DNA from 3 places in the Synechococcus sp. CS-197 genome. Region 1 is predicted to be linked to each of the others. Evidence: predicted binding sites of a transcription regulator. Region 1 holds the regulator's gene; each other region holds the start of a gene.
The links. The regulator NtcA, encoded in region 1, controls nitrogen genes in cyanobacteria. The targets are predictions, from matches to a motif close to GTANCNNNNGNTAC.

Region 1 (11,000 bases):
CGCTCGAGCACGCCCAGATCGTGCTGAATGTGGGCTGGTTTCCGCACTCGGTGATGCAGCAGGCCCGCACCCACCGGGTGGGGGTGAGCTTCGATGTGCAATCGATGCGCTACACCGGCGATCGCATTGCCAGGGCTGCCGATGGCGACCTGGACCTGGAGGATGTTTTCTATCTCAGGCCAGTGGGGGATTACAGCGATCGCCAGGGCAAGAAATATCACTACAGCCCAGAGTTAAGACAACAAGATCTGGAGCTGTGCAGGCAGGCGGCGGCCCGCTATCGGGATCTGCTTCAAGCTGGATTCGCAGAAGAGCACGCCCGGGGGATTCTCCCGTTTGATTACCGCCAGCACTTCGTGGTGAGCTTCAGCTTGCGCGCTTTTCTGCACTTCATGGATCTGCGCGCCAAGCTCGATGCCCAGCAGGAAATCCGTGAACTCTGCGATTTGCTCTGGCCGCACCTGCAAACCTGGGCCCCTGAGTTCGCGGCCTGGTACGAAAAAAGTCGACTCCATAAAGCGAGACTGGCGCCCTGAAGGCAAGGTTCCCGCAGGCTTTTAAACCTTGGCCAGGGTGACCCGCTCGGGCTGATGCTGATACTTGCCTTGGCGGTCGCTGTAGGTGGTGTCGCAGGGATCACCTTCAAAGAACAGCAACTGGCAGATGCCTTCATTGGCGTAAATGCGGCAATCAGCCCCTGAGCTATTGCTGAACTCCAGGGTGAGATGTCCTTCCCAGCTCGCTTCCGCCGGCGTGGTGTTCACGATGATGCCCAAGCGGGCATAGGTGCTCTTGCCAAGGCAGATCACCGTGATGTTGGGCGGCACCTTCATCTTTTCCAGCGCCACACCAAGCCCATAGGAGTGGGCCGGGAGGATGAAGTAATCACCATCCTCGTCGTGGTGAAGCTCGGTGGGTTCCAAATTGGCAGGGTTGAACCGCTTGGGATTCATCACCGTGCCGGGCACGTGCTTGAAGATCAAAAACTCCTGCGGCGAAAGGCGCAGGTCGTAGCCATACGACGAACAACCAAAACTGAGCACCGGGCGGAGCTTTTGGTCTGGCTCCAAATGACGGACCAGTCCCGATTGAAACGGCTCCAGCATCCCCTGAGCCGCTTGCTCGGTGATCCAGCGATCGTTTTTCAGCATCAGAACCCTCTGCGCAATTCCGTGACCTGATCAGCCAGAGCCATCAGCGAGTCGGGGATGGATGGCCCAGTGATGATCACATCCATCGATGCTGGACGCTGCTCCAGACGACACAGCACCTCCTGTTCATCGAGGTAGCCGAAGGCAATCGCCAAACCGAGCTCATCAAGCACCAGCTGATCAAGATCTCCCCGACTGAGATGGGTGGAGCAGGCGCTCCAGATTGATTGCACCGCATCCACAACCGCTGATTCCGCTTGCGCAGCAGGCTGGGACAAACACTCGAGCACGGCCGGACGCATCCAGATAAGACGGTCACACAGCGTGACCGCCGCATCAGGCCCCTGCACCACACCGCCTTTGAGGAACTGGGCCACCATCACCCGGCTCCCCAGCCCTGCGCTGCGCAGAGCCTGACTTAACACGGTCCCGTAACTACCGCGGTACGGGGCCGTGTGAACCTGCAGCTGTCCTTCCGGTGCCACCAGGTGTAGCGGTGGCCGCGGCTCCAAGGCCGGCAGGCCGCGCAGACCGGCTTGCTCCAGCGTCCGGTGGTCCGCACTGCGGACGTCTCGGGCTCGGTGGCTGGGGCTCAGGCTGGTGGTCATCTCGTTCGCTGGCGTCAGGGCTGGTGTCCAGACGGCCCAGCAGAATTCGAATCTAGCGGTGCGGATCCGATCCACAAGCCCTTTGACACCATCCATGGTGTCTTGGCCCATGGTGTACCGGTCCAACTGGCAGGCTCAAGCAAGCCATCGTCGCCAGGCATGAACACCACCTCCCGCAAGGACGGACGCCAAGCATCCGCACTCAGGCCCTTCGCCGTTGAATGGGATCCCATGGGCTTCGCCCTCAGCTCCGTGATCGTGCGCACCGGCCGAACCGCTGTGCTCTGCAGCGTTTGCCATGAAGAAGGCGTGCCCCGTTGGCGCCGTGACCAGGGCCTCGGCTGGCTCAGCGCGGAATACCGGCTGCTTCCGGGGTCCACCCCCGAACGCCAGCGACGGGAATGGCTCAAGCTCTCCGGCCGCACCCAGGAGATTCAACGCCTGATCGGTCGCAGCTTGCGCGCAGCACTCTCCATGGAGGCACTTGGGGAGAACACCCTGCTGATCGACTGCGACGTGATTCAGGCTGATGCGGGCACACGCACGGCCTCGGTCACTGGAGCCTGGCTTGCCCTGCAGAACGCCTGTGAATCCCTCGTGAAGCAGGGAGTGCTGCAGAGCAATCCGGTCTGCTCGCAGGTGGCAGCCGTTTCGGTGGGACTGCTCGGAGGCGAGGCCCTGCTTGATCTGGATTACAGCGAGGATTCCCAGGCTGACGTGGACCTCAACGTGGTGATGAATGACAGTGGCGAGCTGCTGGAACTTCAGGGCACAGCGGAAGGCAAAGCCTTCAGCAGACAGCAACTGAACCTGCTCCTCGACCGCGCGGAGCCTGGACTGAAGCAACTGATGGACGCCCAGAAGGAAGCGCTACGACTGCGCTGAGCCCCTGGAACCGTGTGCGTTGCTACAGGGTGGGAATCGATCGCTCCTTAATTTCCTTGAAGCGAGGTGCTGGCCATGCCCGAAGTAATCCGCGGCTTCAGCCGCACAGTGCCCCAGCAGGGCCGCATAGGCAACGTGAGCCTCGCCAACGCACCCGCTCCCACCAGCAGAACCCTGTTGGAGGTGATCCGCGACCTCGACGGTGCCAACACGGAGCTGATCGAACGCAACAAGACCATTTTCTTCCCCGGCGATCCGGCGGAAAAGGTGTATCTGATCCGACGAGGTGCAGTGCGCCTCTCTCGCGTTTATGAGTCAGGGGAAGAGATCACCGTGGCGCTGCTTCGAGAGAACAGCCTGTTCGGTGTGCTCTCCCTGCTCACCGGCCATCGCTCTGATCGCTTCTACCACTCCGTGGCCTTCACGAGAGTGGAAATGGTCACGGCTCCCGCCACCTCGGTCCGCCAAGCCATCGAAGCCGATACCTCGGTTGGACTGCTCTTGCTGCAGGGACTCTCCAGCCGAATCCTCCAAACGGAGACCATGATCGAGACGCTCACCCACCGCGATATGTCGTCCCGCCTGGTGAGTTTTCTGCTGGTGCTTTGCCGCGACTTCGGCATTCCTGGAAGCCAGGGGATCACCATCGATCTGCGGCTGTCGCATCAAGCCATCGCCGAGGCCATCGGATCCACCCGAGTCACGATCACTCGTCTGCTTGGAGACCTTCGCAATTCAGGGCTCGTGGAGATTGACCGCAAAAAAATCACGGTTCTCGATCCAATTGCCCTGGCCAAACGCTTCAGTTGAACGTTGGACAGGTGAAGATAGCGGCGTTCAAGCTGCACGCCCTGCGATGAATTCTCTGTGACCGGCTGGTTACTGCTGCTGTCATTGCTGGTGCTTGGGGGTGTGCTCTCGACCTTGGGGGATCGCCTCGGCTCCAAGGTGGGCAAGGCACGCCTGAGCCTTTTCGGCCTGCGTCCCCGCCAGACCGCGGTGGTGATCACCGTGCTCACCGGCAGCTTGATCAGCGTCCTCTCCCTGGGGCTGATGCTGCTCGTCAGCAGGCAGTTGCGCGTCGGCCTGTTTGAGTTGAACGACCTTCAGGCGCGCCTGCGCAGCAGCCGTGCCGATCTCAAGTCCAGTCGGTCGGCACAGCGACAGTCCAGACGACAACTGGAGACAGCGCGCAAGGATGAGATTGAAGTGCGTCGTCGCCTTGAGGAAGCGCGCAAACAAGCCACGGAGCTGAGAGACACCCTCAAACCCCTGCAGGAGCAAACCCGCCGACTGGAAGCCGAACGACAACGCCTGAGCCAGGACGTTCGCCAACGCGATGACGAAATCCGCAGAACCGACCGCGAGCTCGCCGCGGTGCGGGATCGCATTCGCTCCGGCGAAGCCGAATTGAAACAGCTCGAAGACAATCTTCTGGCCCTGCGCCGCGGCAACGTGGCCATCAGCAGTGGTCAGCCCTTGGCAACAGTCACGCTCAGGCTTGAACGCCCTGACCAGGCGCGCCAGGTAATCGACCAGGTGTTGCGGGAAGCCAATCTTCAGGCCTATCAGCAGGTTTTGCCGGGGCAAACACCCGACAAGCAGATCCTCTTGGTGCCCCGTCAGGACATCAAACGCCTGGAAGACGCCATCCGCAAACCAGGCACCTGGGTTGTGCTGCTGCGCTCGGCCGCCAACGTGCTCCAGGGGGAAACGGTTGTGTATGCCTTTCCTGAGGTCAGGCCGAACCTCACCATCACCCGCGATGGCGAGGTGCTTGCCGCAACCGCACTGGCCAGCACAGAAACATCTGCCGAGGAGGTGCGCAACAGGTTGAACCTGCTTCTGGCCTCAACACTGGCGGAGATTCAACGGCGGGGATCGATCAGCAAGGGACTGCAATTCGACTCCCAGGCGCTGAATGCGCTTGGACAGACCTTGATCGAGCGCAGCACCGGGCGGGTTGAGCTGGAGGCGGTGGCCCTTGGCGACACTGAAACAGCCGATCCCGTGGCGATTGAGCTTCGGGTGCAACGCAGCTTCCAATCCGCCCCTGCGGGGGATTCACTGTGACCCGCATCGCCGCCCTGGATCCAGGCCGAAGCAAATGCGGGCTTGTGCTCGTTGACCTGGACTTGGGACGCGTTCTTGAAGGCCAGGTCGCACCGGCAGAGTCCGTCTTGGCAACCCTGGAGCAGTGGCGCGGTGTGGGTCCACTTGAGCGCATGGTGATCGGCAACGGCACTGCCAGTGCCCACTGGCGTGACCAACTGCCAGCGGACCTGCCACTCACCGTTGTCGACGAACGCGGCACCACCCTTGCGGCCAGACGTCGCTACTGGGAGCTCTGGCCTCCTCAAGGTTGGCGGCGACTGCTCCCTGAGGGTCTGCGCATCCCCCCCTGCGATCTCGATGCTGTCGCAGCTCTGGTGATTCTCGAGTCTGCGCTCAACCGCCGATTGCAATGGCCGGCACCGGCTCCCCTCAGAACTTGGCTCGAACCGTGAAGCTGTAATCCCCTCCGGCTTCGAGCCGGTAGTCGGATTTCACCAAAAATCGCTGCAGCGCATCCTGGATCAAGGCGCGTCCGAGCGACGGCTCAACGTTCAATTCACCGCGGTTGAAGAACCACTGAAACTGCCAGAGAAAACCACCAGCCTGAACTTCACCTTCCAGACACTGCTCGCTGAAACTCTGGCGGTGCACCCTCAGATGGGCTGTGGTGACTGGCAACGGTGCCATCACACCGACTCACTCTGAGCAGGGGCAAGATTCAGCGCATTGATGTGATTGCCCGCCCGCTCCAGTCCCTGACGCTGGATGCGTTCCAACCCGGCAAGAACCTCGTTTAAGACCTCCTTGAGCAAAGGCTCTTCTTCACGGCTGAATGCCCCCAGCACGTGGGACACCGTGCGCGCCCGGCGCTCCTCGGGAGAACGCCCTGGAGCGCCGATCCCAATGCGAAGACGGGCGAACTCCTGCGTACCGAGATGCTGAATGGTGCTTTTCAATCCGTTGTGGCCACCGGCACTGCCCCGGGCCCGCAAGCGCAGCCGCCCCAGGGGAAGGTCCATGTCATCGACGAGAACGATGACTTGCCCCAGATTCAAACCAAACCAGTCGAGGGTGGCGCGGATCGATCGGCCGCTCTCATTCATGTAGGTGTTCGGCATCAGCAGGCGCAGCCGATCCGAGCCGGCACCCACATCGGCCAAATCACCTTGAAGCTTGGCCATGGCGCGGAAGCGAGCATGATCCCGGGCAGCGAGCTGCTCGAGAGCCATGAACCCCACGTTGTGACGCGTGGAGGCGTAACGATCACCGGGGTTACCAAGCCCCACCACCAACCGGAGGTCGCCGGACTTGATCACGATCAGTCGGTGCTGACGTCTTTTGCTGCTGGCGTGCTGTCCTTCGAGGACTCAGACGCTTCAGGAAGCCTTTCGGGCTCGGCCATGGCTTTGTTGATTTCCCGTTCGAATTCCTTGGAAGCGGATTGAAATCCCTTCAAGGTTTTTCCCAGGGTGCGACCGAGCTCAGGCAGACGTTTCGGACCGAAGACAAGCAATGCCACGGCGCCGATAACGGCCATCTCAGGAAGGCCGATTCCAAACACATTCATGAGCCTGACCCGCGAAAGGGATGAGCCGGCAGCAATCAGCCAGCCCCGTTCCAGTTGACATTGATGCCCTCAAGGATCAACGACTGGTTGTACAGCTGCAGGATGACGAGCAGGAAGACCAGGAACAGCACCATGAAAATTCCCATCACGGGCGTGGTACCCCAGCCAGGCACGACCTTGCCGTACTCAGAGTTCAGGGGACGGAGCAGATCGCCCAGACGAGTGCGTTGAGCCATAACGGCGCTTGGGTCTCGGGTGAAGTTCAGTCCGGATACTCTAGGGGTCCCGGCCCGGATGAGGCCGATCCTGTCGAGAGATGTGATGGAAAGTTCTTCGCCGGCTCTGTCCGTCGCGATCGCTGTTTTGGCTGCTTTGCTTGGCCTCACCGGTTTCGGGGTGTACACAGCCTTCGGTCCGCCGTCGAAACGGCTTGACGATCCCTTTGACGATCACGAGGACTGACGGACCAAGCGAACCTCCCGGAGTTCACCGGGCCTGAGCTCGATCCGGTTGGTTCCATCAGGGACCGCCCAGTCCTCCGTTAACTGCCATTGCAAGCGCTGAGCTCCGGGATTCAGCAGCTGGATCACGAGTGCTGAAGCGTCTGTTGAGGGCTTGATGGCCAAGGGAATCAGCCCATCCGGAACTGCGGGAAGCCCCTGCCAGACGCGCTTCAGATCCACAGGACCATGCCACCCCGGTTCGCGGAAGCGAATGGCGGCTTGCGGCACACCATTGCGCATCCATCCCTCCGCCAATGGCATCAGAGCGATGCGCTGCCGATGCCAGCCCGCATCAGCCGAGGGGTCCGGCCAGGTGGGGCCTCTGAGCAGAGACACCCCGAGGTGATCAGGGCTTGCGTCAGCGCCCTGGGGTCCGTCGAGCAACACCGCCAGGCCACCTCCCGGAGCGGCAGGCACGCTGGCCAGCCAGGAAATCACGGGCACCTCCCAACGGGCTTTTTCCATAGGCGTGTGCAGCTTGGCGGGCCGCTCGATCACACCACCACTGGTGTCTGAGGCCCAGCGCACCGCAGGGGTCTGCAAGGGGCATTCAAGCCGCAACACCTCATGGGACTGGCGCCACTGAACGCTGAGGCGCAGCTCCACAAACGGAGCGTCAGCAGCGAGCAGCACATCAAGGCGAAGGCTGCTGTTGCCGAACTGACCGCGAAGGGTGACGCGGCCCACCAATGGGCCGCTGTCTTGCAGCTCCACCTGCCATCGCTCTGGCATGGGCAATGGATGCGTGCGGTAATCAGCGGCAAGATCCCAGGCATCCCAGAATTCACCGTGATCGCTGTAGCGGCTCAGGCGCAGTGGGGCCGCCAGATGGGAGCGTCCCTCCGCATCGCCCAAAGCGATCAAACCCTCAGGTCCAACCTCGATTGTGAGGCGAGCATTGCCCAGCCTCCAACCTCCGTCTTCGCGGGCTGTGACGCCAACGGGGTCGCGAATAGCCGTGGCGATCTGGCCAGGATCAGCCCCATGGTCGGTGCGCTCGAGCGGCACTGCACTCACGCCATCAACCACGGGCAGCTGCACCCACACGCCACCGGCTGCAGCAACCTGCACCGGCAGCTGCCGACCAGCACTGCACCAATGCCCTCGCGGCAGGCGCACAAGCGGCGACCAGAGCGGCAAGGGCTGCAGCGCACACCAGGCCCAACGCCTGGGACAGGAGCTGCCACCGCCGTGGCCTGCCGTTTCAGCACCGAGGAGATGCCTCAGGCCTGCATCACGGGCCGCAGCCGCTGCGCGACGGGCCGCGCGCCACTGCGGTTCGGCCTGATCGAACACCTCAGGGATGGCGGTGCCGGGAAGAATGTCGTGGAACTGATGAAAGAGCAGAACCGACCAGGCCCAGTCCTGCCCCTCCCGGCCCAGCAGTGCCGCCACCAGATCGGCTTCCCGCAGCAGACGCTCCAGGGTTCGGTTGTGGCGTTTCTGATCGGGGCGTGAGGTGGCACAACCGCGATGCAGCTCGAGATAAAGCTCATCACGCCAAACCGGCAATCCCTCGCGCAGAGGCTCAAGGTGCTGCAAAAAACCGCGCACGGTTCCACCGTCCCGAGCCGCCGCCTGGGGATGGCGCTGCCAGAGCTGGAGCTGCTCCAGCATCTCGGCCGTGGGGCCACCACCGTGGTCTCCCACACCGGGAAGCCACAACGCCCGGTCGATGCCCGTGCTCTGTTGAAATTCGAGCTGCTCAGAGTCCATGGCCACGGGATCGGCATCGGTGCCGATTCCAGGGAGCATCAGGGCCATCACCTCAGCGGAGCCACGGCCCCGCCAGCGAAACAACCTGTGGGGGAATGCATTCGTGGCGTTCCAGGCCAGTTTGTGGGTACAGAACCACTGCACGCCGGTGGCGTTGGCAACGGCAGGCAGCCCGGCAGCAAAGCCGAAGCTGTCGGGCAGCCAGGCAAGGTCATGCCTCCATTCAGGAAACTGCTGCCGACTGAAGTGCTGACCGCGGTCGAACTGTCTCCAGAGGGAGGCCGTGCTGATCAAAACGCAGTCAGTTTCAACCCAGGGGCCATTGATGGGCTCCCAACGCCCCTTGCGACTGGCGTCCTGGATCCGGGCAAACAGGGCAGGCCGATGCTGGGCCATCCAGGCGTAGAGAGCCGGTGTGGAGTGGGCGAAATGCAGATCCGGCCAACGCTCCATCAACGCCAGGGCCGATTGGAACGTCCGTTCGGCCGCCTGCCAGGTATCGGCCACGGGCCAGAGCCAGGCCAGATCCAGGTGGGCATGGCCAACCCAATGCACAACACCGCCGGCGGAGGCCTGCTCGGCGAGGTGAGCCTGCACCAACGCAGCAGCCCGGTCCGAGTCGGGCGCACAGTCGAGCCAGGGCTCGGGGATTGAAGACTGCCTGAGCTGCTGAAGATCCAGCGCTTCCGGCAGCAGGCAACCGTCTGGGTCCACCTGGGGATTGCGCGGCTCCCGCACCAGCCGGCTGCTGATCAGCGCACCATCGTCATGGCATGGGCTGCGCAGCTCAAGCCGAACCCGCAGTCCGGAACCGCTGCGCCAACGCTCCGGCAGAACCCAACGGCAACGGGTATCGAAGAGATCGCCGCTGTGCACGAGCACATCATCAACCCAGACCCGGACCTCATCCGCCCACCAACTGAGAACAAGACGCTCCTGCTGATGTGGACTCTGATTCCAGTGCGATGGCCAGCGGATCAGCTGCTCAATCGTCAGCCACACACCACCCCTGGGCCAGATCAGCAGCCCCCGCTCAGCCCAGTCAGGACGGTGGATGCCCCCCCAGGGGTCCGCCAGTGCAGACCGTTGCTGATGGTCACCGCGGCGGTGCCACCCAGGCAGGAGATCGAGGCTGCTGCGGCGCCGAAACGTTTCAATCCACGCCAATCGCCGGGGCTGTAGAGGGTCCTGCATCGTGAACTCCCATCCTTGACCCATAAGATGATGACGCTGTCCCAGACGCCGGTCGGTCTCCATGCTCGCCCTCAAGATCTCCGTTTACTCGGTCGTCTTCTTTTTCCTCGGGATCTTCGTGTTCGGCTTCCTCGCGAGCGACCCCAGCCGCACACCGAGCCGCAAGGATCTCGAAGATTGATGCCTTATCTCCTGCCCTGACATTCGTCGGGTCCACGCCGATCACTGGTCATCCAACGCGTCCTGACGCTCCTGCCCATGGGAGGATCGCCGGCCACTGCTGAGCGGGTTTGCCAGCCTTCCGGGCGCCAATCACCATCACGGGGCTGCTAGCCATCGCCTCTGCTCTTGTCGTTCCTGTCAGAGCGGCCGAGGGTGAAGACCTGGTTGAGTTCGGGATCGTTCCTGAAGTCAACGCAGAGGTGCGCGCACAGGAGCCGCCTGGAGATGATCCTGACCCGGGGCCCCAAAGCCCTGAAGTGCGGAATCGTCAGCCAGCCGAGGTTCGGCCTCCTGCCGAATTGCTGTTGCGTGCGAATCGCCAGTTTTATGACGCTCGCCGCAATCTGTTCATCGCCACAGGTGATGTGCAAGCCACCCTCAACGGTGGTGTGCTTCAGGCCGACCGAATCGAATTCGACGCTGGGTTCAACACGCTCCTGGCGCGCGGCAGTGTGCGCTTCCGCAGGGGGGCTCAGTACTTCCAGGCCAGCACCCTGCGCTTAAGCCTGATCCAGGGCAGTGGGGAGATGGAGGATGTTTACGGCGTGTTGGACCTCGACACAGCGGCCGTTGACTTCAACCCCTTCCCATCGGCAAGCGCTACCGACCCTGGGCGACCGCGTACGCCCGCGGGAGCTCCCCAACGCAGGCTCCCCGTGCTGGAAAGCAGTGGTCTGGGCTTTCCCACCGCCATCGACATCGACCTTGAGGCCAGCACCGCAGAGCGGCTGAGTCCGCAGGGGGACAACGGCACGTTCTGGGATTTAGAACGCCCCCCCTCTCCGGAATGGCTCGTTCCTGAAGCGTCAACCCCTGAGGATCCTGAAGATCAGGCCGCTGAGGACCAGGACGGCATGGCCTGTCCTCCGGAGCTACCTCCGATTCCCGACTGGCATCCCCATCCCTGGGCGATCACCGCCTGGGGCGGCCAGATGATCGATTCCAATTTCGGTGACACCTTTCTCTTCAATGGGCGCTTGCGTCCGGAATATCTGCTGGGCGTCAGCATGCAAAAGCGCATCTGGAGGGCAGGCCCGCTTGCGATCGAACTGGAAGCCGATCTGTTCGGCCACCAGGCTTACAAACAGCAAGGCGGCCC
Region 2 (11,000 bases), on a different contig from region 1:
GGCTGGGCTGGCTATAGCGGTGATGCCTCTGGCGGTGAACAGTGCGCTGAAGGATGCCTCACCCCATGCGCTCACGCCGCTGACGGAACCGACAGGCAGCCCTCAATCCACCTGATCCAGGTCATCGAGAAGTCTGGGGAGCCAATGCTCAACGGCTGCAGACCACCCATGGGCATGGGGAGCTGGTGCCAACTGGAAACGACCCTCCGCCAGGCCGGCCTGGAGGGCGGGATGCGGTCCGTCCACCCCTGGCACCACGATCGAGCGGTCGCCGGCATGCAGCAAAGGAAGGTCATTAGGCGAATCTCCCAAAGCCAGAACAGCCACGTCAGAGGCCCCCTGGCGCTGCTTCAGCACCGCGAGTGCCCGGCCTTTGCTGACGTCGGCTCCCAGCAGATGCCCCAGGCGATTGCCCTGCACCACCGCAAGCTCACGGGCCTGCGCCAGCTGTTGCAGGCGCCTGCGGGACTCACCATCCGGCGGAGACACAAACGGCACACTGCAGGCCCGGCGCTGAGCCTGTTGCAGGGCTTCCCCACCCAGGCCCAGCAAGCGATCGGCCTCCTGATCACTGAGATCATCCAGCGCCTGCAGCGGTTGCCCCAGGTCACGCGCCAAACCGTCGAGCTGGGGGCGCAGCTCCTGCCATGACGGACCGAGCCTCTGCTGCCAGGGGCTCCCATCGGCGTTCTCACCATGGATGGCTCCCCCGTTCTCGACGATGAACGGATCCCGCAGTCCGGTCTGTTCGCGGAAACGACGGACTTCTTCCGCTGTTTTGCTCGTACAGGGAATGAGGGGAATCCCCCGTCGCTGCAGCAGCCGAATCGTGCCCAGGGCTGGTGTCCAGTCGTAGCGATGGTCCATCAAGGTGCCATCAAGGTCAGTGACCACCCACCACTGACGCCTCAGGGTTGTCGTCATGACCTCACCAGCCAGAGCACTTCATAAGGGTTCAACAGATGGCGTTTGCGGGGCTCCAGGGTGCGGCCACTGAGGCAATCGACCCACGGGGAGGCCTCCTCCTGGTCGAGCAGTCCGGAGGGATCCAGGCTGAGACGGGTCGATGTGACGTTATGCACCGCCAAGAGGTGATGGCCTGCATGGGATCGATGCAGCACAACACGATCCTCCCGGTCTGGGCTCAGCACCTCCAGCTGACCATCCGGATGCAGCGCCGGCTGCCTTGCCCGCACCGCGAGTGCCTGCTTCAGCACCGTGACAACGGCTGCGGCGTCGCTGTCTGGATCCTGCAGACGACGCTCCACGGACCGGCGTGTGAACTGGGGTCGGTTGAGATCGCGCCGGTGCCCCGTGCGCCTGAAGCGACCGAGGTCATTGGCGGTGGCGAGCAGAGCCGGCAGGTAGATGGCCGGCACCCCAGGCAGAGCAAGCACCATCAACTGGGTGAGCAGAAAGCGTTCCCTCTGCCGGTAGCTGGGGTCGAGGCCGCCATCGGCCATGGCGCTCCACCAACTGATGTTGATCTCGTAAGGCACCTCAGAACCATCGGCCAAGCGGCGATGGCTCACCAGACCCCCGCGCTGCTCGCAGGCGATCAGCAGCTCCCTGAGCCGTGACGGCGGCATCAATCCCTCCAGCGGTCTCAGCCCCACGCCGTCATGACAGGCGGTGAAATTGAGCAACGCCGTCGACTCCGGCAGCGACGGCCAGCGCGACAGCCAACGATTGAGCAAATCAGCGGAGCCACTGACAGCCGCCTCAAGCAGCAACGGTGGCAGGGGAAAGTTATAGGCCAGATGGGCCTCTCGCCCCGTGCGCAGATACGAGAGATTCTCCTGCTCTGGAACATTCGTTTCCGTGACCACCACCCCGTTTGCGCAAGCGATCGTGAGCAACTGACGCAGGAGTTCCACCAGCTGGTGGGCTTGCGGCAGGTGGATGCAGGTGGTGTTGGGCTCTTTCCAGACGAAGCCCACCGCATCCAGACGGATCCAGCCCACCCCATGGGTCACCATGCGAGCGAGCAGACGGGTGAATCCAAGCAGCACCTCGGGATGGCGCCAGTCCACATCCACCTGATCGGGCCCAAATGTGGTCCAAACCTCACGCATGCTGATCGGACCCTGGAGCTTGGTGAACAGGGCGGAACTGCGGGGACGCACCACGTTGTCCCAACAGGGATCAGGACCCGCTTCCAACACGCAGAACCGACCCGGCTCCTGATCGCGCAAGAACTGGCGCACCCAGGGATGGGAGGCCGACACATGGTTCAAGACCAGATCAGCCATCAACCTGCGCCCCTGCGCAAGCTCCGCCAGGTCGCTCCAATCACCATGGCGTTCCTCCAGACGTTCGTGACTGGCCACCGCGAATCCGCCATCGCTTGAGGCCTCCAGGAACGGCAACACGTGGAGAACGGCGGCGAACTCTGAGAGATGGCAATTCAAAAAGGTGCGAAGACTCACCAAGGCCGGCTGATCGTCCTCAACGACTGTGTCGGCGTAGGTAATCAGCACCACATCGTCGACACACCAGGGATTGCCTTGGGTGCGGATTTCGCCATTCGCCGATGCAGAGCCGAGAATCTGCAGCAATTGCGACGACAAGCTCTCGAGATCCCCGGAAGGATGGCACTCGTAAAGGCATCTCAGCAGATTCCCCAGCGTTCGCTCGCTCTGAAACTGCACTCTGCTTCACCTGAATCCCTCTCAGGTATGGAGCAACCGCCTTCTTTTCGTTGTTGCATCGCACACCGCATGGATTTTCAGCAGAGCCTGATCGCCACGGTTCACGACTACAGCCTGGGCAATCTCAACGCCATCGCCTTCAACCAGGAGCTCAAGCAGAGGCCAACCGCTCTGCTCATCCCCTGCCTGATGGAGGAATTCAGCAGACCCGCTCTGCGCCTGATCCGCGACACGCTGTCCTCGCTCACGGAACTGTCCAGTCTGGTGATCGCCCTATCAGCGGACAGTGCAGACGATGTCAACGCTGCGGAGGCATTCTTTGCTGAAATGCCCTTCCCCGTGCATGTGCACTGGACCAACGGTCCGGCCGTGAAGGACATCCTCACGTCGATGGAGCAGCACGGACTCGATCTCACCGGTCCTCCCGGCAAGGGCTGGGCGGTGTGGCAGGGCCTGGGCGTTGCCTGCCAACACGCCGAGGTCATCGGCCTGTTCGACGCCGACATCCGCACCTTTGGATCCGGCTATCCGGAACGGATGCTCAGGCCCCTGCTCGACCCTTCCCACGGGATGGCCTACGTGAAAGCTTTCTACAGCAGGCTCTCGCTGGAAACCCAAGCTCTTCAGGGGCGCGCCACCCGTTTGTTTGTCGGCCCCTTGCTCACAAGCCTTGAGCAGATCTTTGGCCCCCTGCCCTACCTGCGCTACCTGCAGACGTTTCGCTACCCATTGGCAGGGGAATTCGCCTTCACAAGGGATCTGGCGATGAATCTGCGCATCCCATCGGATTGGGGCCTGGAAATGGGCCTGCTCTCGGAGGTGTATCGGCACGTTGCACCCAGCCGCATCGCCCAGGTGGACCTTGGTTTGTTTGATCACAAGCACAAGAGCCTGGGCCAACAGCCGAATGAGGGACTGCAGCGGATGGCCAGTGAAATTTTCTGCACGGTGTTGCGCAGCCTGATGGAGCACGAGGGATCCGTGGTGTCCATGGATCAATTGCCAACCCTGGAGGTGCTGTACCGGCGGGTTGGCGAAGATCGGGTACGCCAGTTCGGTCTCGACTCTGCAATCAATCGCTTGCCCTACGACCGGCATGGCGAAGAGCTGGCGGTGCATCGCTTCTCCAAACTCCTGAGGCCTGGCCTTACAGCGCTGATGGCATCGCCGATCGCCCATCAACTGCCGAGCTGGTCGAGGCTGCACAGCTGCAATCCTTCGTTTGCCTCCGAACTTGCCCTGGCCGGCCGCGCCGACCGAAGCGCCAGCTTGCACAGGACTCGAGCACGGCGGCCGCGTCGCCCCAACTGTTCCACCGTGCCATCCCCTGCAAGAGGCCGCTCAACCTCAAGCGCTGCTGCCTGACTGGAACCACAGAAGATTAAGAAAAGCAAAAGCAGCTGGCATTCGGTGGCCAAACCAACACTTTTTTTGGCTCAAAACCTAGAGATTCAAAGTCTGATTTTCAGAACACATGATTGAGTGTCTGTACAGCAACAACAGCGACAAAATGGTCATTCTGAAGTGCATTGGCGAAAGGCATTTCTATCGAGAGAAAGTAGTGATGGCGCACGAGCTGTTCTGGTTTGAAGCCCCATCAAACAGCAGACTTGAAATCTGGAAGATGTCATCGCAAGGGCAGATGCTTGAGGTGCGCGCAGATGTGAGCGACTATGCACTTAACGCTGAAACAACGTCCGTGAAAGTGGCTTGACCGATCACAGCCATCAAAGCCGGAATGCGTGCACTGTTGTACACGCGGAACTCCTGAAGCAACGATGCCCCTGGCTCCCGGACCGCCTGGTTGAGCACTACGGAGCCATCAGGATCCGACACCGAGCGATGGAAGGTGCCGGGGGGAATGCGCAGGATGTCGCCACCGCTCTGCAGACGCACGACGTGAAACGGCTGCGTCCAAGCCAGATTCACCAGATAAAAGGTACGGCCACCACTGGCCGCTAAAAGATTGTCTTCCTGGTGAGGATGCAAATAAAACTGCCAGGCACCGCTGCCTGGAGCATCGGGTGGACTGATCGCTGGCCCGCTATGAATCACCAGATCACGGGCATTGGATGTGGCCACCGTCACATCAAAGAAACGCACAGCCGGAGTATCACGGAAGCGTTCATAAGACAGCAGTTCAAACATCCTGGATGAGTCTTTCAACGACCAAAACAACAACGCTTTTGTAGAGACTCCTGTTCAGGAAAACGGTGGCATCGACAACGCTTCAGCCACCCAGATACGCCATCTCCGCATGTGGCGCTGAAGCGGTGAACCCCTGACGCTCCTCGCTGTAGCGATCCCGGCGTTGCTGCCAGAGCCCGCGCACAACAGCCTCCAAGGTCTCCTCGCTGTGCAGGAAGGGACGCAGATCCGTGCCCTCAGAGGCAAACAGGCAGGTGAAGGCCTGACCATCGGCCGTGACACGCAGACGATTGCAATCCCCGCAGAAGGGCTCCGTGATCGAAGCGATCGTGCCGATCCGGCCACGTCCATCCGCGTAGCTCCAGCGTCGAGACGTTGCTCCCGATTCCCGCGGCAATGGCCGCAACGGCCAGCGCGCGTCGATGCGCTGGACCATCTCCGCCGCTGAGATCACCTGATCCGGCGCCCAGCCATTGCGATTCCCCACATCCATATATTCGATCAAACGCAGCTCCACACCTCGTTCGCGCGCCAACGTCGCCAGTGGCAGCAATTGAGAGTCATTCAGTCCTCGTCGCATCACGGCATTGAGCTTGAGCCCTCCGCTTGCAGGCTCGAAGCCAGCGCGGCGCGCGGCGCTGAGGCCTCCAAGAACCTGCTCAACCAAGCGCTCGCCGGCGCGTTGGCCTCCACGCAGGCCCGCCATCGTGGCCACAACGCCCCCTTCCAAAGCATCCAGGCTCACAGTGATGCGATCCAAACCGGCGGCCCGCAATGCCAGGGCCTTCTCCGGCGTCAGCAGCACCCCATTGGTCGTCAACGCCACCTCCTGCAACCGAGCGAGGGGATCGGCAGCATTCGAACGGCCAGCCGCCAACGCTTCAAGCAGCGGCAACAAGCGATCACTGAGAAGCGGTTCACCTCCCGTCAGCCTCAGGGTATGGACCCCTAAACCGCAGGCAACCCTGACCAAGCGAACCTGCTGATCCAGACGCATCAGTCCTGGCAGCTCCTCCGAATCCGGGCAGCAATAAGGGCAGGCCAGATTGCAGCGGGCCGTCAGCGACAACCGCAGAACCCCGAAGGGGCGGAACCATTGATCAACTGGAGGTGGCGCAGGGCTCATCGCATCAACGCTGCCAGATCGTCTGGCCTGTTCACATTGATCAGATCCCGGTCAGGGCAGAGAAACGTGCTGTACGGAATCCGCTCCAACCAACCGAACCATCGGCCACGTCCCTGTGCCAGCTCCTGGTCGAGCGCACATCTGTTGTGCGCTCCACAGGGATACACGCCAAACAACGGCTGCAAGCGATCGTCACCACCCTCTGCGACCAGGGCCTGACTTTCGGCCTGGCGCCAATGGCGCAGAAGCGACTGCAGCGTGCTGCGGCGTAAACCAGGCATGTCCACCGGAAGCGTGAGCCAGGCTTCATCCTCCCGTTCAGACAACACACAACTGAACGCCTGCAAAGGTCCTGCCGGTGCCCAAGGCTCTGCCTGAACGGTCACACCAGATTGGCCGGCAAGACAGTCCCGATGGCTGGCATGGCCACTGAGCACCCACACCTCAAGGCCCACGGAACGCAGAAGCTTGACTGATGCGACCAACCAGGGATCGCCATTGGCGTGGCGAAGCAGGGCTTTATCGGATCCCATTCTCTGACTGGCACCTCCTGCGAAGAGCACAGCGCGAAGTAAACGAGACATCGACAAACCATTGATTCATTACCTATCAATCCTCGGCCTAACTACTTCTGTAACAACGGCTACTCCTTGACCAAGAGGACCCGCCTGTGATTCTGGCGAGCGACTGCGTGACCCTGGATTTGGTAGCGATTGCAACCCAGAGCCGGCCTTGCGAATGGTGCAATAAGTCAGCGGTCTGCATGAGCGCCGCTTTTTGAATCCTGAGCGCATTCTTTTCGAAGCCGGGGTTTGACTCTTCATCCCAACCAAACCCCATGCTTGGCGAACTTTGGTCATTTCAGGGGAGATACAGAACACTGCATCTCACCTGGTTTGCCTTCTTTCTTACTTTTGTTGTCTGGTTCAATCTGGCTCCACTAGCCACCACCGTGAAAGCCGACCTCGGACTCACGGTTGGTCAGATTAGAACCGTAGCCATCTGCAATGTGGCACTCACCATTCCTGCACGTGTGCTGATCGGCATGCTGCTCGACAAATTTGGTCCCAGGCTCACTTATTCCACCCTTCTGGTGTTTTCGGTGATCCCTTGCCTGATGTTTGCATCTGCTCAGGACTTCAATCAGCTGGTGGTTGCTCGCCTGCTGCTGTCGATCGTTGGCGCAGGATTTGTGATCGGCATCCGTATGGTTGCTGAATGGTTTCCCCCAAAAGAAATTGGCCTGGCTGAAGGCATTTACGGAGGTTGGGGAAACTTCGGATCCGCATTCTCTGCTCTTACCCTGGTTGGTCTTGCCGGTTGGCTCTCCTTCTCCGGCGGCTTCACATTGCCAACTGGCGATGTGCTGAATTGGCGCGGCGCCATCGCCCTGACAGGGATTATTTCAGCCGTTTATGGTGTGATCTATTACTTCAATGTAAGCGATACCCCTCCAGGGAAAGTATATCAACGCCCTGAGAGAACGGCTGGCCTTGAAGTCACAAGCATGCGTGATTTCTGGGGACTTCTGGGCATGAACGTGCCTTTCGCGGCCATTCTCTGCGTGTTGTGCTGGAGACTTCAGAAGGTGGGTTTCCTCAATGCATCCACCTATCCCCTCGCCCTCCTCGCTGTTTTGGTTTGGTTTGTCTTTCAAACCTGGGGAATCATTCGCACCAACAGAGATCTGATTATGGGGACCAAGGTGTACCCCAAAGAGGATCGTTATGAGTTCAAACAGGTCGCCATCCTTGAGCTGACCTACATCGTTAACTTTGGTTCAGAGCTGGCCGTGGTTTCCATGCTGCCAACGTTCTTCGAAACCACATTTGATTTGCCGAAAGCAACGGCCGGAATCCTTGCGTCCTGCTTTGCATTTGTAAACCTGGTGGCCCGTCCGGCCGGAGGTTTGATTTCCGACAAACTTGGCAGCCGTAAAAACACCATGGGTTTCCTCACCGCAGGTCTGGGTGTCGGCTATCTGATCATGAGCTTGATCAAGCCCGGAACCTTTACCGGTACCACTGGCATTGTGATCGCCGTCTTGATCACCATGCTCGCCTCCTTCTTCGTCCAATCGGGTGAAGGCGCCACCTTCGCGCTGGTGCCTCTGGTCAAGCGTCGCGTGACCGGACAGGTGGCAGGCCTGGTGGGTGCCTATGGAAACGTGGGCGCAGTGACCTACCTCACCATTTTCAGCCTGCTGCCGCTTTGGATGGGAGGTGCTGGTGAACCGACCGCGGAAACGATTGCAGCGTCGAACAGTGCCTTCTTCCAGATCCTGGGCATTGCCGGATTGATCGTTGCCTTCTTCTGCTTCTTCTTCCTGAAGGAACCCAAGGGCTCCTTCGCTGAGTTGCACGAGGGTGAAACCGCCGCTGAGGGCACTCCCTCAATGGCTCGCTAACACCGCAAATCCATCTCCGGATGGTGACCACCCCCGATGCCTTTGGCATTGGGGGTTTCTCAATTCATTGGAGTGCTGCCATGCCGCCCACCACTGCGTCTGTGCAAAGTCAATGTCCTTACTGCGGCGTTGGCTGCGGCCTGGACCTGTTGCCTCCAGGCGAAGCTGGAAAAGCGGTGAAGCGCGACGCCGAAGGCAATCCGATGTGGAGTGCCCGCGGTCATCGCGAGCACCCATCCAGCCACGGACAGGTGTGCATCAAAGGTGCCACTGTTGGGGAGACTCTGGGACAAGGACGCCTCAGCCAGCCCCTGTATCGAGCAACGCTGACTGATCCGTTTGAAGCCATTAGCTGGAACAGCGCGTTTGACCTGCTCACCGAGCGCATTCAATCCACTCTGGCCAGCAAAGGAGCTGATGCCATTGCCATGTATGGCTCTGGCCAGTTTCACACCGAGGATTACTACATCGCTCAGAAGCTGCTGAAGGGAGCTCTTGGCACCAATAATTTCGATGCCAATTCGCGGCTGTGCATGAGCTCAGCCGTCGCCGGCTACACCCGCAGCCTCGGCTCCGACGGCCCACCCTGCTGTTACGAGGATCTCGATCACTGCTCGGTGGTCATCTTGATCGGCACCAACACCGCCGAATGCCATCCGGTGCTCTTTCAACGACTGTTGAAACGCAAAAAGCGTGATCCCAACGGACTCACCATCGTGGTAGTCGATCCCCGCAGCACGGACACAGCCAAGATCGCCGATTACCACCTCGCGCTTGCCCCTGGCACCGACCTCGCACTGCTGCATGGCCTGGCGCGCCTGATCATTCAGGACAACGGCTTCGACAGTGACTTCATCGATACCGCCACCGAGGGCTTCGCAGGGTTCACCCAAACGATCAAGACCTGGACACCGGGAAAAACCAGCAAGTTCTGCGGCATCGCCGAGAAAGACCTGCGCGCCGTGGCCAGGCTTTGGAGCCGCAAAGAAAGGATTTTGAGCCTTTGGTCGATGGGCGTGAACCAACGGCGCGAAGGAACTGCCGTGGTGGGGGGGCTGATCAACCTTCACTTGCTCACCGGAGAAATCGGCAAGGCCGGCGCAGGTCCCTTCTCACTCACAGGTCAACCGAATGCCATGGGTGGGCGCGAAGCCGGAGGACTCGCCCATCTGCTTCCCGGCTACCGGTTGGTCACCAATGCGGACCACCGCCATGCGGTTGAGAAAGCCTGGGGGTTTGCCCCTGGATCAATCGCTGCCCACCCAGGACTGGATGCATGGAAGCAAGTGGAAGCGATGGAACGGGGTGAACTCGATCTCTGGTGGGTGGCTGCAACGAACCCCCTGGTGAGCATGCCGGATCTCGAACGCGTCAAAGCCGCGATGCAACGTTGCAAGCTCGTGGTGGTGAGCGAAGCCTATGCGGATACCGAAACGTCGCATTACGCCCATCTGCTTCTGCCTGCAGCGCAGTGGAGTGAAAAAAACGGGGCGATGACCAACTCAGAACGGCGGGTCACCTTCTGCCCGGCATTCAGGCCCCGCCATGGCGATAGCCGGCCGGACTGGGACGTGTTTGCAGAACTAGGACGACGCCTCGGGTTTGTTGATCAGTTTTCCTACAACTCATCTGCGGAGGTGTATGAGGAGTTCACCGCGATCACGGCAGCCCGCGTCTGCGACATGTCAGGCCTCAGTCACGCTCTGCTCCAGGAACATGGCCCGCAGCAATGGCCCTATCCCAAAGGCGAAGGCCCAACCACAACCTCCAAACGTCTCCACGAAGACAAACGATTCCCAACACCCAGTGGTCGGGCCAAATTTCAACAGGACAAACCCCTGGGTCTGGCGGAACCCCCCTGCGAGATGTACCCGCTGGTGCTCACAGTGGGTCGCTATCTCGGTCAGTGGCACACGATGACGCGCACAGGCAAAGTCCCACGCCTGAACGCCATGCATCCCGAGCCCAGCCTTGAAATGCATCCCAACGATGCCAAACGCTTTGGTCTGGACGACAAGGGCTTGGCAGCCATTACATCCCGTCGGGGCACATTGACCGCGCGGGTGTGCATATCCGAGCGCATCCGCATCGGATCGGTGTTCCTACCGATGCATTGGGGCTTCACCCAGGCCGAAGCCTGCGAAGCCAATGCCCTCATGCACGATCAGGCCTGTCCGATCTCCAAACAACCCGAACTGAAAGCCTCAGCAGTGGTGGTGGCTCCGGCAGTGTCGGTTGTGAAACCGTCGGAACAAGACACCGGCATTCTGGACAACCTGCGGCGGCTGCTCACCCCAGCACTTCGCTGAATGCGGCGTCCAAGTTGTGGTGATCATGGCCTGGGCGCGCCAACTTGCAGAGCGCAAAACGGTCCAATTCGCAGAGATTTCTCCAGCGATGCAGTGAAAGGTCAACCTGGCGCGTCTTCGCAGCCTCCAGGAGAGACTCAGGCAGAGCGTCGGAGTGCTGCCAGGGTTCCTGCGTGCAGGGCGGGAGATCCTTCACCACGCCATCAGCCATGGCAGCCGTGCAGATGCGCAGGTGATCGCGCATGCGCGTCAGTTCTTCAGCCCCATCGCCCCAATCCACCAACATCTGGCGTTGCTCCTGAGACATCGCAAGCCAATGGCTGAGCTTGAGCTTGACGCCTGCCAGATCAAGTTTGCGG
Region 3 (6,900 bases), on a different contig from region 1:
GCCTCGCAAAATGGCCAGCCCGAATCCAAGTGAACCCAGAGCTTCGTACTTCTTTTCAACGTTGGCGATGTTCAACGTCATGATTTTCTGGGCAACCTTCTGCCAGACGCCACCATCGGCTGCTGGATCCACGGTGCCTCCACTGGTGAGGCTGATGGCCATGATCACCGCCACCACCAGCGTGCCGATGAAGTTGCCAATCCACACCCAGCTCCAGTTGCGGAACGTGGCTCCCCAGGAGCTGCGACCAGCCCAGGTTGCCATGGGCAGGAGGGCAAAATTACCCGTCACAAGCTCCATGCCAAACAGCACAATGCTGGCAAAACCGAAAGGGAACAGAACCGAACCTAAAAAGGGCAGTTTGCTTTGAATGCCAACGGTGAGGGCCAGAATCACGGCCAGACCGAGAATGGCACCTGAATAGAAGCCGCGCAGAAGTAAATCCTTAACGCTGACGTTTGCTTTTTTGCCGCCGGCGGCAATCATGCCGTCGACCAGTTCATTGGGGAGAACGTAATCCATCAGTGCATTTCAGGGGTTGGGTGAGTGAAGTCAGCTGGAGATCCGGTTCATCAGCTTTGAGAAGAAGTCTTTGCCGCCATCGTTGTTTGTGATGGTTTTTGGTGCGGTTCCTTGGGCGCTCAGCCAGTTGACGAACTTGGAGAAAAAGTCTGTGGGTTGTGCCATGGTGCGAAAAGGCGATCCGTGATTTGGCGTGACGGCCGTGACTTCAAAAAGAAGCGTCACGGCCCTGCCGTTTCGATCGCCATGCGCGTCAGGTTTTGGCAGTGGCGCCGAATTGCTCCACCAGCAGATCCTTCAATACGGTTTTGATTTGATCCGCTGGGATCGCCTTCTGTTTCACCTCACCCACCGTGGGATTTTCCCCTTGGGAGCCTCCCGTGGTGAGCATGTAGCCCTCACCCATCACCCCTTCGCTGTTTTTGGCCTTGGTGCCAGTAAGCCCGATGGCGCCCATAAATGCCTGGCCGCAGGTGTTGGGACATCCAGTCCAATGGATCTTCACCTCCTCTGGGAGGTTGAGCTCTTGGTCGAGCTCCTGAGCGATTGTTAAGGCCTGGTCTTTGGTGTTGGTAAGGCCGAAGCTGCAGTAGGTATTACCCGTGCAGGACACCGTTCCTGCTGCAAGGGTGCCTGGCTCTAAGGGGAATCGCTGAACGAGAGGATCGGCCTTGAAAGCCTCGATGGCTTCTGCCGGCAGGCCTACAACGATCACATTCTGATCTTCAGTGAGTCGTACTTCTCCACTGCCGTATTGCAAACTTGCAGTCGCCAGGTCCTGAAGGTCTTGTGCCGTAAGGCGCCCCACTGGAACATGCAGGCCCGCAAACGACAACCCCTCCTGTTTCTGGGGATGAAGTCCGTAATGAGATCGGGGTTCGGTCGCGAATACGGAGCCGGGATCTGGAGTTAAGGGGCCGAAGATCTGTTCAACGTCTGAACGGAATGCATCGATGCCAACGGAGTCGAGATACAAACGGAAGCGACCTTTAGGGCGCTTGTCCCGTTCCCCGTTGTCTCTCCAGAGTGAGATCACAGCATCGGTCATGCGGCAGATCTCGTTTGGCTTCACCCAAGCATTCAGAGGAATGGCATAAGCATTCATCTGCGAGGAGAGGATCCCGCCAATCCATACGCCAAAGCCCATCTCGCCGTTGTGCTCAACAGGATGGAAGACGATGTCGTTGTGAAGCAGGAAATTATCCTTAGCGCCTGCGACGGCTGTATTCCATTTGCGTGGCAGGTTGGAATAGTCTGGATTGCCTTGACAATTGTTGGTTAGAAAGTTCTGCAGTTCCGTGGTGTACGGGCGGGTATCAACAATTTCGTGGGGATCAATTCCGGCCAGAGGGTTACCGGTGACATTCCGAGGATTGTCGAAGCCGGATTGGATTGAGCTGAGCCCTGCTTCCTTAAGGCGCTTCAGGATTTCAGGCAGGTCGTTGAGCAGAACGCCGCGCAACTGCAGATTCTGACGTGTGGTGATATCGCAACTGCCGCTTTCACCGTAGCGTTCAACAATTGATGCGACGACGCGCAGTTGTTGTGCCGAAAGAACACCGTTCGGAACTCTCAGGCGCAACATAAACTGTCCTGGGGTTTTGGGTCGCCAGAACATTCCGTACCACTTCAAACGCAGTTGCAGGTCTGTTTCATCGACCTGTTCCCAACCGATTTCAGCAAATTTCTCAATCTCAGGTCCAACCAGAAGACCATCTTTAGCGGCCTTGTTCTGCTCGATCTTGTTGAGCTTCTTGCCGTCCAGATAGGGCCTGGAGGGAGAGCTGATCGTCATGGTCTTGAAGAAGAAAGGACAGACTGATCACTTCAAGCAGTGCGTGAATCAATCGTTGACGGACCCTTGGTCCGCTGGCGTGTCGGAACGAAAGCAACGCCAACAACAGTTTTCCGTTTCGTTGTATTGCTGTCGGTAGCAGTTCGAACATTTTTCAGGCCCTGCTGGCTTCGGGCTTGGTGAGACCAAAATGTGACTTCAGATACAGCTTCGAAGCAGATGCAGCCGTAGAAGGCACCATTCCGCATTTTCAGTATTGGCGCCCAACTTCGCCAAGCATGCGCACAGCTCCGTGCCTCAACATCTGCCAGACCCGTTTCATGGCGGCGAAGTCCCGATCCAGTTCGCTTTGAAACCGGTCCCCGTTCAGGCGTTGGCGGCTCTCCGGGCGATAACGTTCAGCAGTGCGCCTCCGTTCGGAACGCGCCTCCATTGCGGCTCGGTCCAATGCGGTTCGGTCCATAGCGGAACGGTTGGAGGCACGTCGGCGGGTCATGGAGCTGAACTTGGTCAACATGCACCGATGAGAACAGCCGCTCCTGCCTCCAGGGCGTGGCCATTGCTACCAAACAGTGCTTTGCTGCCTCAGCGTGCAATCCGTCTGGTGGTGCACGGTCGTGCTGGAGGCGAAGTTCCAGAGGCCCTGCGAGGGCTTTGCCAGTCTGTGCAGTCAGCTCGCCGGGCACCTGTGGAGCTTGAAGTCCTTACCGGGACTTCATTCCCGTCTCGATCTGATGGGCCTCTATGGCTGGTGCCGATGCTGCTCTGGCCCGGCGCCCATGCCCGGGTTGATGTTCCGATGATCCGTCGTCGTCTCGTAAGGGAAGGCCAGTCCTTGACGCTGCTGCCATTTTTAGGAGCGTGGACCAGCTGGTGGAGCCTGGTGGCTCAGGCGCTGCAGGTGCATGCATCAACAACGGGCGTGTTGATTCATCACCCTCTGCGTCCAGGCTTGGCTGATCGCTTCTTGGCCCAGCTCTCCGTGCGTATGGGGCGCCCGCTTGTGCCCTTTGATCAATGGCCTGAGTACCAACGCCTCCACCCAGAAGCCCAGCCACTCACCTTGGCGTTAGCTCCAAACCGGATGACTGAGTCCCTCGGGGAGGCTGGAGAATGGCCCCCTCTGCTGGACCATCCCCTGATCCGTCAGGGCCTGATTGATTTGCTTGTTTCCCTGCCGTGACCGCTTCAAACCGTTCTGGAACTGTCTATCTCGTCGGTGCTGGTCCAGGAGACCCTGAACTGCTCACCGTGAAGGCGCACCGTCTGCTCCAAACGTGTGATGCGCTGGTGTACGACTCGCTCGTGCCTCGGGAGGTTCTGGATCTTGTGCCAGAGCACTGTGAACGTCACTTCGTTGGCAAGCGCAGGGGGCACCATTCCGTCCCGCAGCCGAGCACGAATGCTGTGCTTGTGGAGCTGTCGGCACGTCACGCCTGTGTTGTTCGCCTCAAAGGTGGTGATCCGTTCCTTTTTGGTCGGGGGGGTGAGGAAGCAGCGCATCTCGTGAAACATGGTGTGCAGGTGGAAGTGGTGCCGGGGGTGACTGCTGGGATTGCAGCACCGGCCTATGCGGGAATCCCCGTCACCCATCGGCGCGCCGGGTCTTCGGTCACGTTCGTGACAGGCCACGAGGAGATCGATAAGCGCCGACCATCGGTGAACTGGCGTTCCCTGGCGTCTGCGAGCGATGGCCTGGTGATCTACATGGGGCTTCACAACCTGCCGCGCATCGCTGATGAGCTGATGGCTGGAGGCCTCAGCCCCGAGACCCCCGTGGCCGTGATCCAGCAGGGAACCGTGGCCGGGCAGCGTTGTCTGCAGGCCGTGCTCTCGACCATTGCTGAACGGGCGCGTCAGGAACAGTTCGCATCCCCGTCCATCGTGGTGGTTGGCGATGTGGTGAAGGAGCAGATCAGCGCCTGTGCACCTGAGCCGGCGGCCGTCACCATGCCCATTCCCTTCTAGGGGGATCAGGCTGGATGGTCGGCAGATTCTTTGAGGCGTTCCCGAATTTGCGCCAGGTTGCAGGGTCGGGTCTGTTCATCGAGCTGCGCTGCGATCAATCGGTCCCAGGCTGTGGTGACAGCATCAAGGGATCCGGGCAACACGAACACAAAGGTTCCGTTAGCGACGCCAGCCAGGCAGCGGCTCTGGAGTGTGCTGGTTCCAATGGTTTCAAACGAGAGCACACGGAAGAGTTCGCCAAAGCCTTCCATGTGTTTGTCGAGAAGTGGGCTGATCGCTTCCGGGCTCCCATCCCGTCCCGTGAGTCCTGTGCCACCGGAGGTGATCACCACATCCACGGTTGGATCGGCGATCCACTGGCTCACCGTTGCTCTGACTTGATAACGGTCGTCGGCACAAAGGTCCCGGCAACCCAGTTGATGGCCTGCATTGACCAGCCGTTCTTGCAGTCGATCTCCGCTTGGATCCGATGTGAGCGTCCGGCTGTCTGAGATCGTCAACAGGGCGATGGACAGCACGCGGATTCTGCGGGGTATGGAACGCAGTAAACGCTAGAACCTTGACGGTGAACAGTTGGGGTCATGGGTGAGACGCGATTGAGCGCAGCGTGCACGGTGCAGGTGCTTCTCTTCGCGTCTCTGCGTGATCGCGCCGGTTGGTCGAGCCGACCTTTCACCCTTTCAGCGCACACGCTGTGCACGCCGCAGGCCATCTGGCAGTTGCTTGATCTCGGTGCCTGGCCCGGTGGGGTCCGTGTCGCCGTCAATCAGAGTTTTGTCGCTGCGGATCATCCATTGAATGATGGAGACGAGCTGGCGTTTCTTCCTCCTTTCACGGGAGGCTGAAGGGATGACAAGCGCACACGATGCCGTGCAGGTTGCGATTCATTCCCAACCCTTTTCAGCAACGGATCAGCTGGATCGTTGGCTTCAACGCGCAGGCTCAGCTGCTGCGGCCACGGCTGTGTTCATGGGGCATGTGCGGCCTGAAACCATGGATGGTGCTCCACTCGAAGCCCTGGAACTCAGCCACTACCCAGGCTTGTGTGAGCGCCTGTTGCTGAGTTTCACCCAACAACAACTGAGCGACCACGGCGTCCAGTCCGCCTTGGTGTTGCATCGTGTCGGCCGACTGTCCCCAGGCGATCTGATCGTGTTGGTGGCTGTCAGTGGCGATCGCCGCGGACCGGTGCAACGCTGCTGCTCTGACTTGCTCGAGTTGTTGAAACACGAGGCACCGTTTTGGAAACGGGAGTGGAGTGGTGGGGTTGGCACGTGGCTTGGCGCCAATACTCCGCTCTGAATCCCTAGACGCGTTAAAGAATGCGTCGTCGGAGCAGTTGGGCCCAGACCTGTTGACCGATGTCTAAGGGGCCCGAGTCCGCGGGAATTTCCACAAGCAAATCCGCGTTCTGAAGCGATCCGATGCGCGAAGAGGCTTGGGACCCATCGATGCGCGCGAGCAGTTGTCCGTCTGGGCTGCAGTCCAGCGATGCCCGTGCCAGTTCCGGTCGTCCGGGTTTGCGCCGGTAGGGCGTTGCCAAGCGCACGGGCATTCTGGGCAACAGTTCAGGACTCGATTGACCTTCAAGGATTTGCAGGGCTGGCCAGAGCAGCTGAAGTGCGGTGACGGTTGCTGCGACAGGGTTACCCGGCAACCCGAAAAAAGGCACCGCATCGCCGAACCAGCCGAAGGCGAACGGGCGCCCTGGCTTCAGAAAGAGTTTCCAGAACTCCACCTGGCCCAGGTCCTGCATCAGCGGTCGGATCCAGTCGCTATCGCCTGCCGACACGCCACCGGTGCTCACGATCACGTCGCAGCTCGCGGCCAGATCCAGGATGGCTTGTTTGAGCAGTTGGCATTCATCGGCGACCAGCCGGCAGTCCACGGCTGGGTAGCCAAGACGTTCAAGCATGCCTCGGATCAGCGTGCTGTTGCTCTCCCAGATGGCGCCGTTGCTGCGTTCTTCCCCGGGTGAAACCAGCTCATCGCCTGTGACCAGAAGGCCGATTCGAGGCCTTCGCTGCACCTTCACATGGGAGATGCCACAACTCGAGGCACGTCCAATGTCGGCCACACCGAGGCGATCGCCAGAGGCGAGGAGCAGGGAACCCTGGCTGCATTCCTCGTCGGTGGGTCTGATCCACGGGTTGGAGGATGCGTCTTTGACCAGGCGGATGGTGCCGTTCTGATTGGCAATCAATTCCTGGGGCAGAACCCAGGCAGCTCCTTGCGGAAGCGGCGCCCCCGTGAGGATCCGGATCGCTTCACCGCGATGCAGCGTTTGTTGGTAGGGATCAGCAGGCGCCGAGCGCCCAACAAGCGTCCAACTGTCTCCGGCATTGGGTTGACAGTCTTGGCCCAAGGCGTACCCGTCCATGATCGACGCGCGAAACCCAGGCACATCGGCTGGAGCCTTGACGGCGTCGGCAAGCACGCGGCCCAGAGCGTCTCGAAGCGGCATCAGCTCTGGCGTGACCGTGGTCAACCGGGTTGGTCTGGCCTTCAGCGCATCGAGGATTCGTTGACGTGCTTCGTCGAGCGCAAGGCCCTCGCGGCCATAGGGCTCAGCGTTTCCAGTGGCCATGGCGACCCCCGTCTTTTTCGAGCAGCTG

Region 2: a site for NtcA is predicted at 6,559-6,572, ahead of KQ296_RS06570 (molybdenum cofactor guanylyltransferase). Genes of this name have one in related genera too.
Region 3: a site for NtcA is predicted at 2,510-2,523, ahead of KQ296_RS06635 (ferredoxin--nitrite reductase). Genes of this name have one in related genera too.

Annotation. Positions count from the first base shown of each region.
Region 1 covers NZ_JAHLZC010000009.1:23,261-34,260, forward strand. The annotation lists gene thyX (FAD-dependent thymidylate synthase) at 1-536, shown strand, start outside; gene dcd (dCTP deaminase) at 558-1,151, opposite strand; gene KQ296_RS02480 (cob(I)yrinic acid a,c-diamide adenosyltransferase) at 1,151-1,759, opposite strand; gene rph (ribonuclease PH) at 1,919-2,644, shown strand; gene ntcA (global nitrogen regulator NtcA) at 2,720-3,454, shown strand; gene KQ296_RS02495 (DUF3084 domain-containing protein) at 3,512-4,717, shown strand; gene KQ296_RS02500 (resolvase) at 4,714-5,151, shown strand; gene KQ296_RS02505 (DUF3146 family protein) at 5,129-5,386, opposite strand; gene pth (aminoacyl-tRNA hydrolase) at 5,386-6,012, opposite strand; gene KQ296_RS02515 (TatA/E family twin arginine-targeting protein translocase) at 6,018-6,266, opposite strand; gene psbH (photosystem II reaction center phosphoprotein PsbH) at 6,302-6,502, opposite strand; gene psbN (photosystem II reaction center protein PsbN) at 6,588-6,728, shown strand; gene KQ296_RS02530 (glycoside hydrolase family 38 C-terminal domain-containing protein) at 6,716-9,679, opposite strand; gene KQ296_RS02535 (photosystem II reaction center protein I) at 9,741-9,860, shown strand; gene KQ296_RS02540 (DUF3769 domain-containing protein) at 9,970-11,000, shown strand, end outside.
Region 2 covers NZ_JAHLZC010000016.1:122,762-133,761, forward strand. The annotation lists gene KQ296_RS06535 (APC family permease) at 1-115, shown strand, start outside; gene KQ296_RS06540 (HAD-IIB family hydrolase) at 103-924, opposite strand; gene KQ296_RS06545 (alpha-amylase family glycosyl hydrolase) at 921-2,651, opposite strand; gene KQ296_RS06550 (glycosyl transferase) at 2,721-4,016, shown strand; gene KQ296_RS06555 (DUF1830 domain-containing protein) at 4,126-4,365, shown strand; gene KQ296_RS06560 (hypothetical protein) at 4,323-4,799, opposite strand; gene KQ296_RS06565 (GTP 3',8-cyclase MoaA) at 4,882-5,925, opposite strand; gene KQ296_RS06570 (molybdenum cofactor guanylyltransferase) at 5,922-6,509, opposite strand; gene KQ296_RS06575 (NarK family nitrate/nitrite MFS transporter) at 6,764-8,332, shown strand; gene KQ296_RS06580 (molybdopterin oxidoreductase family protein) at 8,413-10,641, shown strand; gene KQ296_RS06585 (nitrate reductase associated protein) at 10,622-11,000, opposite strand, start outside.
Region 3 covers NZ_JAHLZC010000016.1:134,819-141,718, reverse strand. The annotation lists gene KQ296_RS06645 (formate/nitrite transporter family protein) at 1-522, opposite strand, end outside; gene KQ296_RS06640 (ferredoxin--nitrite reductase) at 553-747, opposite strand; gene KQ296_RS06635 (ferredoxin--nitrite reductase) at 776-2,317, opposite strand; gene KQ296_RS06630 (hypothetical protein) at 2,568-2,813, opposite strand; gene KQ296_RS06625 (DNA mismatch repair protein MutS) at 3,075-3,500, shown strand; gene cobA (uroporphyrinogen-III C-methyltransferase) at 3,497-4,285, shown strand; gene moaB (molybdenum cofactor biosynthesis protein B) at 4,291-4,803, opposite strand; gene KQ296_RS06610 (MoaD/ThiS family protein) at 4,867-5,130, shown strand; gene KQ296_RS06605 (molybdenum cofactor biosynthesis protein MoaE) at 5,135-5,587, shown strand; gene KQ296_RS06600 (molybdopterin molybdotransferase MoeA) at 5,601-6,872, opposite strand; gene moaC (cyclic pyranopterin monophosphate synthase MoaC) at 6,853-6,900, opposite strand, start outside.